Regions from separate parts of the Photobacterium nomapromontoriensis genome, predicted to be linked through region 1. Evidence: riboswitches for the same ligand, from Rfam matches in the RefSeq annotation. Region 1 holds a riboswitch; the other holds the start of a gene.

Region 1 (8,159 bases):
ACTGAACGTTATGAATTGGGATTTCCTAAAGGCTTGGTAGATGAAGGGGAATCAGCCGCTGAGGCCGCAAACCGAGAGCTGAAAGAAGAAATTGGGTTTGGCGCTCAAACATTACGACCATTGAAAGAAGTGGTTTTGGCCCCTTCATATTTTTCCAGTCGGATGACGTTGTTTTTGGCTCAAGACCTGTATGCAGAGCAACTTGAAGGCGATGAGCCTGAGCCATTAGAGGTTGTTCGCTGGCCTCTCAATCAAGCTGAAGAACTGCTTACTCATCTTGATTTTGCCGAAGCAAGAAGCATTGCTGCCTTGTTTCTCGCCCTTCAACAGCTGTCACAATAGGAGCGGAGATGGATTTATCGAGTCTATTACCCAAGGTTATTGATATCGCACGTGAATCTGGGCAGGTGATTTTAGATATTTATCAGCGAGGCCAGTTTGAAAAGCACATTAAACAAGATAATACACCTGTCACCAGTGCAGATTTAGCCGCACATAAGCTGGTTGTTACTCGTTTGTCTGCGTTGACGCCAGATATCCCGGTACTTTCTGAAGAAGATGCAGAGATCCCCTTGTCAGAGCGGAGAGGTTGGTCGCGTTACTGGCTGGTGGATCCGCTTGATGGTACACAGGAGTTTATTGCGGGCAGTGGTGATTTTGCCACGATTATCGCCTTGGTCGATAACCATAAACCAATAATGGGTGTCGTCTATGCGCCAGTTTCAGGTGTTGCTTATTATGCTTATCAAGGTAAAGGCGCCTGGAAAACCACCCCAGAAGGCGAGTCAGTCCGAATATCAACTCATAAATATGAACTACCAACCCAATCTCTCGCGGTCGCTATCAGCCGTCGGCAGGATATTGGGATGATCACCAACAGGCTGGATCCCGCTCTGAACTATGAGTTGGTTCCATTGGGATCCGCGGCCTTGAAATCTTGCTTAGTGGCGGAAGGTGTCGTTGATTGCTACTTGCGTTTGGGGCCTACTGGAGAATGGGATACGGCTGCTACTGAGTGTATTGTTGAAGAGGCGGGTGGACGGATTTTGAATACACATCTGTCACCGTTGTCTTATAACCAACGCGACACACTGGAAAATCCAAACTTCATCACTTTGGGTGATGAGTCATTGCCGTGGGCATCGATATTGACGCCAGATAACCGGCTTATCAGTATAAATTAACCATGTAAAAAACGGAGCTCGATGCTCCGTTTTTATTATTAATATTAAAATAGTCGATTTAGGCCATTGAGTGCAGCTACGCGGAAGGCTTCGGCCATCGTTGGGTAGTTAAACGTCGTATTGACAAAATAATTTATATTATTGCCTTCGCCTTTTTGCTCCATGATGGCTTGCCCGATATGAATGATCTCGGCAGCCCGCTCGCCAAAACAGTGGATACCGAGGATTTTCTTCGTTTCTCGATGAAATAGAATTTTTAGACTGCCGACCTCGGTGCCTGCAATTTGTGCTCGGGCCAGATGTTTGAACTGTGAGCGACCAACCTCATAGGGCACTTTCTCTGCCGTAAGTTCTTGCTCGGTTTTTCCGACAGAACTGATTTCGGGTATGGTGTAAATCCCGGTGGGTATATGGTCAATTAACTGGCCTTCTGCAGCACCATAGGCGATAGCCTGTGCGACAAAGCGGCCTTGATCATAGGCAGCGCTGGCGAGGCTAGGGTAGCCAATGACATCTCCAACAGTATACACGTGCTCAATGTCCGTTCGGTAATTTTGATTAACCTTGAGTTGCCCACGAGAATCTGGGTTGAGACCGACATTGTCCAGATGAAGCCGGTCGGTATTACCCGTTCGGCCATTAGCGTAGAGCAAGCAATCGGCACGCATTTTTTTACCTGACTGCAGATGTAAGATCACACCATCTTTCGTCCCTTCAATGTGCTCATAGGCTTCACCATTGCGGATCATTACCCCACTGTTCCAAAAGTGATAAGAGAGCGAGTCGGAAATTTCATTGTCGAGAAACTCTAAGAGTCGATCACGGGTATTGATAAGATCAACCTTGACTCCCAGCCCACGGAAGATAGACGCATACTCACTGCCAATAACGCCTGCTCCGTAGATTATGATATGGCGTGGGTCGTGTTTCAGTTGGAGGATGGAATCACTGTCGTAGATCCGAGCATGGTTGAAATCAACATTATTTGGCTGGTAAGGGCGAGAGCCCGTTGCAATCACAAACTGATCGGCACTGTAGTATTCAACGCTGCCATCGGGTTTCGTTACAGCAATAGTGTGGGAGCCCGTAAAACTGGCTTCACCGAAAATGATAGTGCACTGATTGCGATCGTAAAAGCCTTGACGCATTCGGGTTTGTTTGTTGATTACATCCTGAGCATGTCCAAGAATTTGGCTAAATGTGCTGTGTAAGGTGGCGTTGTTTTTGCCATAGAGGGGGTTCTGGTTGTATTCAATGATCCGGCTAACAGCATGGCGCAGGGCTTTGGATGGAATGGTTCCCCAATGGGTACAGCCGCCTCCAACACTTTCTTCTCGTTCGATGATGGCGACATTGAAACCGGCTTTGGTTAATCCCATTGCGGCGCCTTCACCACCAGGACCACTGCCAATAATAATGGCATCAAAATGTTGGGTAGTGGAATGTTTACTTGTGGTCATGCTTAACCCTTCTTATCATCTTTGCAACATTATCGTTTTGTTATATTAACTTTTTACAAAGGCAGGTAGAATCTATCTGCGGTCATATAGAGGGAAGGATCACGTTGTTGATGGCAATAACAGTTAAAAGTTGGAGGTCGTTGGTGCTTTTGCTGATGCTTGACGTTTGGTTAGAGTTTGTGAGCCAGTAGGTAAACTCAACGTTCAGGCTTTGATTCCGCACCAGCCAGCAATTACTATGTTTTGATGGCCGTGAAAAAGCGCGTATAGTGACAATAACCTTGACGCAAGATAATTCAAAGAGAAACAAAAAACCCATGGGTATCAGGGCTCAGCAGAAAGAAAAAACTCGCCGCTCACTGATTGATGCAGCATTTAACCAATTAAGTGCCGAACGCAGCTTTTCAAATCTTAGTTTGCGGGAAGTGGCCAGAGAAGCCGGGATTGCACCGACTTCATTTTACCGTCACTTCAAAGATATGGATGAGCTCGGTTTGACGATGGTGGATGAAGGCGGTTTGATTTTACGTCAGTTGATGCGTCAGGCTCGTCAGCGCATAGCCAAAGAAGGCAGCGTGATCCGCACCTCCGTTGAAACCTTTATGGAGTTTATAGATAGCAGTCCGAACGTGTTTCGGTTGTTGTTACGTGAACGTTCCGGAACATCGCCAGCATTCAGGGCGGCGGTGGCTCGTGAAATTCAGCATTTTGTGGCAGAGCTGACAGAGTATCTGGTCGCAAAAACAGGAGTCACCCATGAAGAAGCCTACACGCAGGCGGAGGCATCAGTAACCTTGGTGTTTAGCTCGGGTGCGGAGGCGCTAGACTTAGATAGTCATGCTCGTGGTGAGCATGCTGAAAGATTAATTATGCAATTGCGGATGATTGCAAAGGGTGCCTACTGGTACCGAAAAGAGCGTGAGCGTCGTGAGCTCAGGCTGAAACTCTAACTTCGTTATGTTGGTGAATGGATATGAACAAGGAACAAATTAAAGCTGAACGAAAAACTCTCGTATTATCATTGCTTGCCGGCCTGTGCGGTAATGCCACTTTAGCAGTGTTAACATCTGGTGCTGTTTCGTTTTCTATTTTCCCAGTGATTGCGTTTGCATTGGCGGCGTACTGCTTGTATCAAGAATACCTGAGTAAACCCATGGCAGATGGCACACCAGCTATCGCTTTTGCTTGTTTCTTGGTCGGTGCATTTGGTTATTCCGCATTTTTGCGCGCCGCCTTACCTGAAATGGGGTCAAACTTTTTACCGCTGATAATCTGCTTGGGATTACTCTTCTGGGTAGCTTATAAGCTGGGTATTATGTCACCAAAGGCTGATGCATAGGTTTAGCACCTAGCGGTTGTTATGCTATAAAAAAGGCGCCTGAGGCGCCTTTTTTGATCGTGATGAAATTATCGTCTTTCTAGCAGTACACCCGCTTCCATGTGATGGGTATAGGGGAATTGGTCAAACAGAGCAAAACGGGTGATATGGTGCGTTTCGTTTAAAATGGCCAGATTCTCTTTCAGAGTGTCCGGGTTGCATGAAATGTACATGATGCGGTCATAGCCTTGCACCATACGGCAAGTACCTTCGTCCATGCCGGATCGTGGTGGATCGACAAAGATTGTGTTGCAGTTGTAGCTCTGTAGATCGACATTTTGATCTTTCAGGCGGCGGAACTCACGACGGCCTTCCATTGCATCGGTAAAGTCTTCTGCTGACATCCTGATGATCTGGACATTGTCGATATTGTTAACGGCAATATTGTACTGTGCGGAGTCAACGGATGGTTTAGCCAGTTCAGTTGCGAGGACGCGCTCGAAGTTCTTGGCTAGCGCCAGAGAGAAGTTACCGTTACCACAGTAAAGTTCCAATAAGTCACCTTCGCTATCCTGCGTACAGTCAACGGCCCATTCCAACATTTTTGTCGCCACTTCACCATTTGGTTGAGTAAAGCTGTTTTCGACTTGCTTATACGTTAGAACTTGTTCGTTGACCTTCAGCTTTTCAATAACAAACTCTTGGTCCAAAACGATTTTTTGTTTACGAGCTCGACCGATGAAGTTCAGTTTGAAGCCTTCATCGTTCAGGCGCTGTTTTAGTGCTTTTGCTTCTGCAATCCACGCGTCATCAAGCTGGCGGTGGTATAGCATTGAGACCAGAATCTCACCGCTTAGCGTTGATAAGAAATCAACCTGAAACAGTTTGTGGCGAAGGGCTTTTACCGGTTTTAGCGCCTCAATCAGCAGTGGCATCATGTCATTGATTAACCGACTGGCTGCTGGGAACTGATCAACACGGTATTTTTCGTGGGTTTCCTGATTGAACATGATGTAGTACAGCTCATCACCTTCATGCCAGACGCGAAACTCAGCACGCATACGGTAGTGTTCGGCAGGAGAGGCAAACACCTCAAGCTCAGGGGTTTCAAAATCGGCAAAGATATTTTGAATACGCGCTGCTTTTTCATCTAGCTGTGTTTGGTACTCAGCTGGATTAATGTCGGTGGATGCCATAGTGGTTGCCTTAAGCTGCTCAAAATAAGAGCGCCGATTTTATTGTATTGTTGACTGATGTCCAGTGTTCAGCCAGAGAAAAATGTTGAAAGGGGCGATATTTTCTCATATATGGTAAATCTTACTAGACAATAACAAAGAGGATAATTAGCATGCGTCTTGCGCTGGTTTGCCTGAACTCAGGCTAGGGAACGCGGTGGAAATCCGCGACTGACGCGCAGCGGTGATAGAGAACGAAAGCACATGGACGTTAGTTCTAAACACTGCTTCTGTAGATGGTGCAATACCATTGATTGAAGTGGGAAGTTGTTGCCTAGGTGGTTGTTCAACCATGCTCTTAAGTCCGAAGACCGACCAGTGTACCGAGTAGAAAAGCTACTCAGTAATCGACGCGACTTAAGGTATCCATATAATGAAAAAAACGCTTTTAGCAGTGGCGTTGGCGCCGTTGTGCCTGCCCAATCTTGCTGCCGCCCAAATTTCAGCTGATGAAGTCATGGTCATCACCGCGAACCGATTCGAACAACCCCTCAAAGAGGTCATTGCACCTGTCTCCGTCGTGACCAAAGAAGATATTGATGCCATTCAAGCGAAGTCTCTGGCAGAAGTTTTGCGTCGCCTTCCTGGCATTCAAGTTGTATCTGGTGGTTATGGTCAGAACACGGAAGTGTATGTTCGAGGGACCTCTTCTAAGCATTTACTGGTCATGATTAATGGGGTACGAATTGGTAGTGCGACATTGGGTAGTGCCGATTTCAGCCAGATCCCGTTAACCGGGGTTGAGCGAATTGAATTTATTCGTGGCTCACGGGCTGCGCTATATGGTTCGGATGCCATTGGTGGTGTACTTAATATCATTACAGACTATCAGCCTGATGAGCAGCAGGCGCAAGTAACTGCTGGTGTTGGTAGTGATGGTTATACCCAGCTCAGTGGTTCAGTTGCTGGCGCACTAGGACAAAATAGTTGGGGAAAATTGGCGGTGAAAACAGAGCAGGCGGATGGTTTCTCCGCACGCCAGTTACCGTTTGAGCAGGATGATGACGGCTTTGACAGTCACAATGTGGTTGCAGAAGTCGGCACGGCCATTAATGAAAATTGGCAGCTGAGCTTGCAGGGTTACTACCATGATGGTAAGGCTGACTATGATGATGGCTATGGCGCTCTTGGCGCTTATACCGACAGTAGTTTGTATAATATAGCTGCGAAAATTGGGTATGTGCGTGATGACTTCATCAGTGCAGTGACGGTGGCGCACAATCAGGATAAAGCCCAAAATAATAGTCAGGGAGTGTCCGGCAGTGAAATTAAAACCGATCGCTTACTGGCCAATTGGCAGAATCACTACCAGTTTAATCAGCAACTGGGCTTGGGCGGTGGGCTTGAGTTTTATCGTGATTCAGTCTCTAACAGTACAACTGTTTATGAAGAAGATCAGCGCGATAACGCCGCAGCTTATATTAATACAGTCTATCGTGCGGGGGATGTACAATTAGAGGGTAGCCTGCGTACAGATGATAATGATAGTTACGGAACCAATACTACTTGGTTGGTTGCTGCTGCTTATTCATTTTTAGAGAGTTACCAATTATCAGCTAGCGCAGGTACTGGTTTTAAAGCACCAACCTTTAATGATTTCTATTGGCCGGACTCAGGTAATCCAGAACTTAAGCCTGAGGAGTCGACCAATTATGAGCTGTCACTCTCTGGTAGTCATACGTGGTTAGATTGGCGTATTACTGGCTATCGTAATGATGTTGATCAGTTGATTGCTTGGGCGCCAGTTGATAGCAGTGATCCGTTCAGTGACTGGTTGCCGATGAATGTCGAGGAAGCCCGTTTGCAAGGCCTAGAGCTGACAACGCATTTTAATACAGGTCCGTTATACCACGATGTTAGCTACGACTATCTGGATGCTGAAGATGCTAAGACTGGTAAGCAGTTGATCCGTCGAGCAAAGCATAGTGTAAAATGGAATGTCGCTTACTTGCTGGATCAATGGCAATTTGATATGAGTGCGCTTTATAAAGGCAAGAGTTATGAAGATAGCACCAATACAGAAACCTTGGATGCGTATGTGTTGGTTGATGTCGCGGCGAGCTATTTCTTGAATGACAATATTGTACTTCGAGGACGTATTGCTAACGTATTCGACGAAGCGTATACCTTAAGAGATACCTATAACGTTCAGGAGCGTAGTTACTACGCGACCGTCACGTATCAGTTCTAAACTTATCACTAAGCCACCTTCGGGTGGCTTTTTTGAAGGAATGTATGTCAGCGATAAAAACCGTAGTCAGTTGGTCTTCTGGTAAAGACGCAACACTGACATTGATCCGGCTACTCAACGATCCTAATTATGAGGTGGTTGGTTTATATACCACATATTTGGTCGATGAAGTGCCTTTTCAGGCAACGCCGATAGCGGTTGTTCGAGAGCAAGCTAGGTTGGTGGGTTTGCCATTAATTGAAATTGCATTGCCTACTGTTTTTCCGCCGAATGACATCTATCAGTCATTAGTGATCAATGGGCTGCGTCAAAGTGGGTTAAACATAGAGGCGGTTGCATTTGGCGATATGTTTTGTAATGGGATTGCTGAATATCGTCGTAGCTATATTGAACCCGCAGGCTGGCAATGTGTGTTCCCGCTGATGGGAGAGCACAGTCATAGTTTGGCCAGAGAAATTATCGATTGTGGGATCCGAACTTTGGTTGCTACGGTAGATACGAGTCAGCTTGATGGTCGTTATTGTGGCCAATGGTATAGTCATACCTTCATTGAATCGCTCCCAGCCGGCGTTGACCCATGCGGTGAAGACGGGGAATTTCATACTTTGGTGGTTCAAGCACCTTGCTTTAACGGCGAGTTAAAGCTATCCCTTACAGCTATTGATCAGCAGCCTCGCTTTCACTACCAGCGCTACACATTATATGAGAAATAATGCGGGAGATTTTTGGTGCTTACAGTGTTTAGCAGTATCATGAACTTTCTACATTAGC
Region 2 (8,159 bases), on a different contig from region 1:
CACAGACACTCACCTGCCAACTGGTTTCACCAAATGCGAGTAAATGACGGGCAATGGTTACAGGCGTATTCAAACTGTCTGTCAGCACGGTGAATAAATCACCCTGTTGCAATCTCGCCACCAAACCACGCAAGACACGACCATGCAGCGAAATACAACGTGCATCAGCCCATGGTTCCGCTAAGCGCGCAAATGCCAACTGCATGGATGACAATGACGGAATGAATCGCAATGACTGCGGTTCAAGGTGCTTAATGAGCGCATTGCCGATGCCGTAAAACAGCGGATCGCCAGAAGCCAGCACCACCACATCGCCTTCTTCACTCTCGTCAATCACCTGGTTGAACCAAGATTGATAGCCTTGTTCCATGGTTAATCGACGCCCATTAAACTGCGGAAACCATTGCAACAAACGAGTATGACCAGCAAGCACTCTAGCCTGTGATACCGCATTGATGGCACGGCTGGTCAGGCTCATACAGCCATCTTCAGGCACCCCAACAACAGTGATTACAGGGGCAATTACTGTTGATTCATTCATACCGACTCCGTCAACAACGCATGAAGCGTTGATACCACTAATGGACTGCCACCTTTGCGCCCGACACTGGCAATAAAAGGCACGCGATTTTGATCAATCAATGCCTGTTTAGATTCTTCTGCTTTCACGAAACCAACCGGAATACCAACAATCAATGCAGGACGAGCTTCATTCTCTGCCACCATGCGCAGCACTTCGTATAAGGCTGTTGGCGCATTACCGATACCAATGATGGCACCATCCAACATGCCCAAATCACGTGCATGACGCATCGCCCATATCGCTCGGGTATCGCCTGTTTGCTTGGCGATCTCAATCACCTTGGGATCGCTGATAAAGCAATGTGGCTGATTGTGGTAAACCGATAACCGCTGCTTACTCAGACCGCTGGTGATCATCGTTACATCAGTAATGATTGGCGCACCAGCTTTGAGCGCATTAATGCCTGCTGTCGTTGCCTGTTCGCTGAAACGAAATAAATCCGCAAATTCAAAATCACCCGTGGTGTGTATTGCTCGACGGACAACCGCCCATTGCGCCGGACTAAAAGAATGTCCACCATGAAACTGTTCCATTTCACGGTCAATAATGGCAAAAGAGCCTTCTTCAATCTGACGACCTTGCTCGGTAAGTTGTTGCATGTTTTTCATTGCTGCGATCCTTGCTTATGATCAGTCAATTGTTCTGTCGTGAATTGTTCGACCAGTGATTCTTGAGATGGCGATTCATTTTCATTTGGGTAACAGGCGAGCAAACGGCCGTCGAAATCAATCAACCGAACATCGACGCTAACCTGTTCGGCAATATAGGCGCTCGCATGTAGAGCAGCTTGTTGACACAGTGCCTGCAAATAGGCATCACACTGTTGCTGATCATCTTGCTCTCGCACTATCTCCAGTACATGTCGCCCGGTATTGGCACTCGCAATGCGCTGACATAACAACGGGTCGGCCCCTAATGTGGCGGCAATATCCGCTAATTGTTTAAAGTGAATCTCATGGCCTGAAACGTGTGTCATCATATGGCCAGCCACCAACTTTCCCAGCTTGCCGATCATCGCAACCACCGTGATACGCTCAATGCCATACCGTTTCGCCGCGCGCAAACCAACACCGACAAAATCCCCGGCCTGAATAAAAGCCATCGGACCTAACGAGGTCATCATGCTCATCGCGGCTCGCTCTGAACGACTGCCTGTTGTCAGAACCACATGGTTAAGTTGATTCGCTCTTGCAACCTGTACTGATTGACGAACCGATGCTGAAAATGCAGACGTTGAATACGGCTTAACCGTGCCCCGCGTACCGAGAATCGATATCCCGCCGATTAACCCCAAACGTTCACTGATGGTTTGCTTAGCACAGGTTTCGCCTTCTGGTACGCGAATTTCAAGCCTCAATCCGCGTTGATCGCATTTTGTCGAGGCGTATGCTATCGTTGCGTGTTGCTGCCACTCGTCCCATGCCATTTCATGAATGTTTTTCCGTGGGACAGGATTAATTGCAGCCATACCCACTGGTAATTCGAGGCCAGGTAAGGTGACTTTTGCCACTCCGACGCCACCATCAATATGAATACCCGCAGAACGGCTCCATGACGCGAAGCACTGTATTTCGATACCATGAGTACAATCAGGATCATCCCCGCCATCTTTAATTACCCCTGCCAGTACACCCTCTGAGTGATGTTCAAGTCGGCAAAGCTGAAAACTCGCCTCTTCCTGATTGGGCAAGATGATAGAAATCATGGAGACACTTTGCCCCGTCAACAGGGCGCGTACAGCGGCACGGCTCGCAGCAGCGGCACAAGCGCCTGTGGTATAACCGGTGCGCAATTCTTCGCGGTGTTTGGATCGCTTAACCTGAGTGATCACTGGCGGGCTCCAGTTATCGATATATCTGTGACTGTCTCGGTTTCGATTTCAGTTGCAATATCACAGTGCCGTCTTTCACAATCCGCTGACTCAGTCGATACGGAAATATCCGTCAACGTGCCATCTTGCAGGCAATATTGACGCTGTGTTAATTGGTTACGGAATGCCGCATCATGACTAACTAAAATAAGGGGCAATTGGCACTGCTGCAGAATATCAATCAAGCGTTGTTGATTGTCCGGGTCCAAATCATTGGTTGGCTCATCAAGGATCAATACCTCAGGATCCATCGCTAATACTGTCGCTAATGCCACTAAGCGTTTCTGGCCACCAGACAGCTGATAACTAACTCGATCAGCCAAGTCCGCAATACCCAGTTGAGTCAGTGTCTGCATCGCTTTTTGACGGGCAGTCTTCGCACTCAACCCTTGGTTTAATGGCCCAAAACTGACGTCATCTATCACCGTAGGGCAAAACAGTTGATCATCTGGATCCTGAAAAACTAACCCAATACGGGGACGATGTCGCCGGAAAAGGGCTTCACTAAAACGCTTATTTTGATAACAAGACTCACCAAACAACCTCACTTCACCTTGCTGAGCAGGCAACAATCCCATCATCAGTAAAAGTAATGTACTTTTTCCGCTGCCATTACTGCCCGTAATCGCCACTTGCTCACCAGCGAATAAGCTAAAACTAAGATCATCGGCACAATACTGACCATTGGGCCGGTAATAACTCAGATTTTCCACTGCAATAAGTTCACTCATATCACCCCCAGCGTTGTCATTGTGATAGCAAACCAGTGCACAATCATCGTAATGTTAAAAATGATCGAGATAACAATGAAATAACCGACAAAATACCAGCGGTCACTAGCCGTTAACGGCACTGTTCCCGCCGTAGGGAAACGACCATTAAAACCCCGACACTTCATTGCCAGCCAAATACGATCTGCTCGCTCCATCGCTCGAACCAGCATCATTCCAAATAGATACCCATAGCTACGCCATGTGTGTAATGAACTATTCGGTTGAAAACCTCGGGCTTTCATTGCACAGCGTAAGCGTGCAAACTCCTGCTGCATCACACTGATATAGCGAATACTTAATTGCATCATTAACACCAGCTGATGTGGCATTTTCAGTTCAGCTAAAGCCTGGCTTAACGTCAGGGCATTCAATCCTGCGCACAGTGACATTACCGTCATGAGAATGATGTTTGCCTTTAACAAAATCATCGCGGCTAATATTAATCCCGCCTGACTAATCTCAAGACCCGCGAATACAAACGCTGTCTCTCCGGGCTCGGTAAACGGCAATAACACAACAGTTAACAGGATTACACCATCAACGGCAGCAAGACGTTTCAACCCCGCTTTTATTTTCACAGGGCTCTTTTGCCAGAAATGTACCGCCAGTACCGTATAACCAAACAATGGTAACCACTGCTCACTGAATACCACCGCGCAGGCAACAACCAATACCAGCAATAAGCGTACCCGAGGGGCTGCATTCACTGAGCGGGTCGATAACGTTGTGGTCGTAAGCAGTGCTTCAATCATTGTCGACGTGCCCGAAACCAGACAAACAACCCGAACACCCCAAAGATGTAGCCCACGCCGCCCAGAATATCGTGCATTCTGACCTTCGCTTCATATTGATCAATCTGCTCGCGTAAAGGACGAATGGCTTTGGCTATTGCCTGCTCTAGCTGAGCGGTATTCACAGAAGCTGAAACAGGTGGAGCTGCATTTGCAGCAGAAGCATCAGCCTGCGAACTCGTGGCAACCGCAGGCGCATCAACCGTAAATTCTGACGCAGACACCGTATAGGATGCGACATGACCTTGCCCCGCATCCGCCCTCACGTCATAATCAAGTACCGCTAAATTCTCGAAACGGAATACGCCCTCTGCATTGGTTTTTGTATTGGCAATAACATTCTGATTAGCAATAATTTCTACCGTTGAATCCGTCGCCATCTGACCACCGGAAAAGTAGACTTCGCCTTCAATAGCTTGCCCGTCAACCCAGGCAAAAACTTTCATTCTGTGTGCATAAGCCTGCGGTGAACTGATTACCGTTATCCCTAATGCAAGCGCAAGCACGCTACAGGCATAGGTTGCACGACGACAGACGGTACGAAAATTAATCATGACATTTTCCTTTGGCATCACAGAAACAACGATTTGCAATGGATGGGCGTACTTTGCACAACAACTTAAATGCAAATGCAGAAACGATGCCTTCAATTAACGCAACGGGCAAATGCCCTAACACGACAAGCTTGGCGCTGGTCATAAAACCATCTCCCGATAGTGACAATGACAATGCCACCTGCAAAGCGGTGAGTATTACTGCAAAAAAACCGGCTAAAAATCCGATAGCAACATCAGGTAAACGGCCTATAAATGGCTTCAGGGCAAAGCCCACGATGACAGCAGGCAACGCAATATTGGCGCAATTGGTACCCAAAACCACGACGCCACCGAAACCAAAAAAGACCGCTTGTAAAATCAACCCTATTAAGACAACAGGAAATGCCGCCCAGCCAAGGAGTAATCCAATTAACCCATTGAAAATAAGATGAACACTGGAAGGACCAAGCGGTATATGAATAAGTGACGCGACAAAAAAACAAGCGGAAAGCACTGCCGCTTGGGGTAGCTTTTCATCCGATAGCCCTCGCAACCCCAAGACAGTGCCAACCACGGTTATTACCGCCCCCACCGCAAGAACTGGCGTCGCCAAGACGCCGTCAACAATATGCATGGTACAAGTCCTTAATTAATACCCAAACATCCTCAAGATGCTTGTTTCAGTGAAAAGTTATTGGCATCTAAACAAGGCGTAAATTTACAAACTTAATGGCTCTACATTAAAAATCTACAACACCGAATTGACGCCAATAACACTCCCTTTAAGAGAATAAGTCAGTACGCCTAGAGGGAGCTTGGGGCGATATCTTTAACTTGCAGCCACATTACGCCAGCACGCTCGTGAGGGTATGCTTTGCCATTAATAGAAATAGGTTGATCGTCTTCAACCAAAGCAGCGATTCCCCACCAGCCTTGTTTAGGTAGCGCCACAGTAAATTCACCGGCTGTATTGGTCACGGCTTGCTGGGTCAGGTAAGCATCACTCGGCACGGGTATTCCCTGCTTGTTGTAATACTCCACTTCGATGTCAACACCCGCAGCTGACTTGCCATTAACCAGCACTTTCCCGGTAAAAATACTATTGGTCCACAGCGCATATGGTCGAGTAAGAGGCATAATTTCAACTGGAGTATTGAGCTGAACTTGCCAGTTTCCACCAGCAGCAAAGGCATCAACAACCACTTTGGCCGATTGCGAGATAGCTACATTTTCTGTTTCATCGATATAAGGTTGCTGCTCCGCAAAAAACGTATAAGTGCCTGGTCGGCGTAAAGGATAATTTAGCGCCCAGCCTGTTGCAGCCCCGTAGGGTGTGGATATCAACGAATCCGTTAAGTCGGTCAGCTTGTTATTCATAACAACACCAACGGTTGGCTTAACAATATCCATTGTCGGCCCCATTGACATGGGATGAGTAAAGTAAACCGGGAAATGTAATTTTTTACTGTCACCTTTGTCGATGACTTGTTGCTCGGGGAACATGGTTAAAAAATGAGCCTGTACCACAGCAGGAGACAATACCGCGGAGACGATCAGAGGGATATACAAAAAATTCCGTTTCATATCTAATCACAAAGTTAATTTTTTAAAATATGTGCTAGATACAGATGCGAGAAATAGCTGAACGCTACCATTGATAGCCGATCACCTTCACCACTGAGTTTTCCCGCTCAGCATCCAGAAGCGTTGTGTGATAGCAGGTTTCCTGACTGACGACTAAAACGCATTTCCCTCCTTCCCGATTGCTCAGTGGTTTGGGTAATACTCATCGCTTACAGTTGCGGGTACAGTTCAGGATTTTAACCTGATTCCCTCTTAGCCGTGATGGCACTATCGTTGTTGCACGTTAATTAGAGCACTAATAACCAACTAACTAATTGATTGAAATCAATTTTCAACGAGCCTGATATTGAGCAATATCACATTAAGGCAATTACATCGAAGGATCTAAGCTGAAATGGGATAATAATTGCCCTTATCTCTTATTTATACATAGTGGGCATTTTTTGAGCACAAGCAAATAGTTGAGCGCTTTATACTCTCTTCTCTACCCTCTCATTATGTTGTGCTGAATTTTGCTGATATATACACCAATAAGCTATCAGCTGCATACTCTCTATGTCATTGCTTGCTTCCAATTTGTAAACCATAGAATAACAAGGCAATTTTGATATTATCCAAAGGGGACCCGGCGAATTGATACCAAGTTGATACTGTTTTATTTTCTTTAAATTATAAGATAGACAAACAGGATCTATAAAACGTATGCAATGCGGTCATACCCGCAGTGGGTTCATTTCATAATGGAAAAAATATTTAGTTTACGGAAATAACAATAAAAAGGAATATATGGGTGAAAAGGAAGGATTCTCAATCAATGCGAGGGAAAGTGAATACTCAAGCGCTCGCTATTTTAAAACGCACAAGAGATAATTTTCTTGTGCGATATAGTCAATCTAAATAGTCTATTTATAATAAATACACAGGTTCTTAACTTATTGAACGCGCGATAAGTAGACAAATTAATAATGTAATGGCCGATTCAAAATCGACCATTACATTTTTACTATGACGATAACGAGTCACATAACTGTGGTTAGCTGTCATCACCTACTTAATCCAAATTTGCTTTGCGTTAATAAACGCCTTTATCCCCTGCTCACCGAGCTCTCGGCCAAATCCGGATTTTTTTATCCCGCCACTGGGCAAGCGAGGGTCGGTTTTTACAATACCGTTAATCGCCACTTGTCCTGTTTCTAGTCGCTCAGCCAACGCTAATGCTTTCGCACTGTCGCAGCTCCATACACCTGCGCCCAATCCGTATTCACTGGCGTTAGCCACCTGTAGCGCTTCATCGGTATCACGGACAGGGCAAACCACCATTACCGGACCAAACACTTCTTCTTGCATGGCACACATGTCAGCATGGGCATCAGTCAACAAGGTCACAGGATAAAAATAACCGTCACCTTCTGGTAATTCGCCTCCGAGTAAACAATTTGCACCTTGAGCGATGCTACCCATCACTTGGCGATGTAAATTAGCACGCAAATCCTCGCGGGCAATAGGCCCAACATCCGTGACGGGATCATTGGGATCCCCCACGATCAACATTTCAAGTCGTTGCTTTAACCTTCCAACAAATTCATCATAAATACTTTGCTCAACCAAAATCCGTTTGGCCGCAATGCAAGATTGTCCGGCATTGATAATACGTGAAAGTACCGCAATATCGGCTGCTGCATCTTGATCGGCATCTTCAAGCACAATAAAAGGATCGGACCCACCCAGTTCCAACACTGCATGTTTAATCTCTGCCGCCGCCGTCGCAGCAACAATACCACCAGCTTGAGCAGATCCAGTAAACGATACCGCTTGGATGTGTGGATGACGAATCGCATCAGCAACATCTTCGTTCGCAATTGGTAAATTCACCACAAGCCCCTCGGGGGCACCGGCATCTCTGAACACCTGCTCGATGGCCTCAGCACAGCCCGGAACATGGGGATCATGCTTCATGACACAGCTGTTACCCGCCATGAGCGCGGGGGCCAAAAACCGAAACGCAATCCAGAGCGGCGCATT

What was found. A riboswitch is a leader RNA that binds a small molecule or an ion and turns the genes downstream of it on or off. The one in region 1 is predicted to bind cobalamin.
Region 2: it holds a riboswitch for cobalamin, as region 1 does, so the genes downstream of both, L4D12_RS03545 (DUF4198 domain-containing protein) here and L4D12_RS14210 (TonB-dependent receptor domain-containing protein) in region 1, are expected to answer to the same signal.

Annotation. Positions count from the first base shown of each region.
Region 1 is NZ_JAKJSL010000033.1:2,020-10,178, reverse strand. Features, by position in the region: gene nudE (ADP compounds hydrolase NudE) at 1-342, shown strand, start outside; gene cysQ (3'(2'),5'-bisphosphate nucleotidase CysQ) at 351-1,184, shown strand; gene sthA (Si-specific NAD(P)(+) transhydrogenase) at 1,229-2,644, opposite strand; gene fabR (HTH-type transcriptional repressor FabR) at 2,962-3,594, shown strand; gene L4D12_RS14220 (YijD family membrane protein) at 3,618-3,983, shown strand; gene trmA (tRNA (uridine(54)-C5)-methyltransferase TrmA) at 4,052-5,158, opposite strand; cobalamin riboswitch at 5,307-5,531, shown strand; gene L4D12_RS14210 (TonB-dependent receptor domain-containing protein) at 5,571-7,388, shown strand; gene L4D12_RS14205 (Dph6-related ATP pyrophosphatase) at 7,433-8,101, shown strand.
Region 2 is NZ_JAKJSL010000017.1:88,248-96,406, forward strand. Features, by position in the region: gene cbiE (precorrin-6y C5,15-methyltransferase (decarboxylating) subunit CbiE) at 1-541, opposite strand, end outside; gene L4D12_RS03515 (precorrin-8X methylmutase) at 538-1,191, opposite strand; gene L4D12_RS03520 (cobalt-precorrin-5B (C(1))-methyltransferase) at 1,188-2,414, opposite strand; gene L4D12_RS03525 (energy-coupling factor ABC transporter ATP-binding protein) at 2,411-3,184, opposite strand; gene cbiQ (cobalt ECF transporter T component CbiQ) at 3,181-3,978, opposite strand; gene L4D12_RS03535 (hypothetical protein) at 3,975-4,571, opposite strand; gene cbiM (cobalt transporter CbiM) at 4,564-5,187, opposite strand; gene L4D12_RS03545 (DUF4198 domain-containing protein) at 5,358-6,137, opposite strand; cobalamin riboswitch at 6,253-6,452, opposite strand; gene L4D12_RS03550 (NAD-dependent succinate-semialdehyde dehydrogenase) at 7,185-8,159, opposite strand, start outside.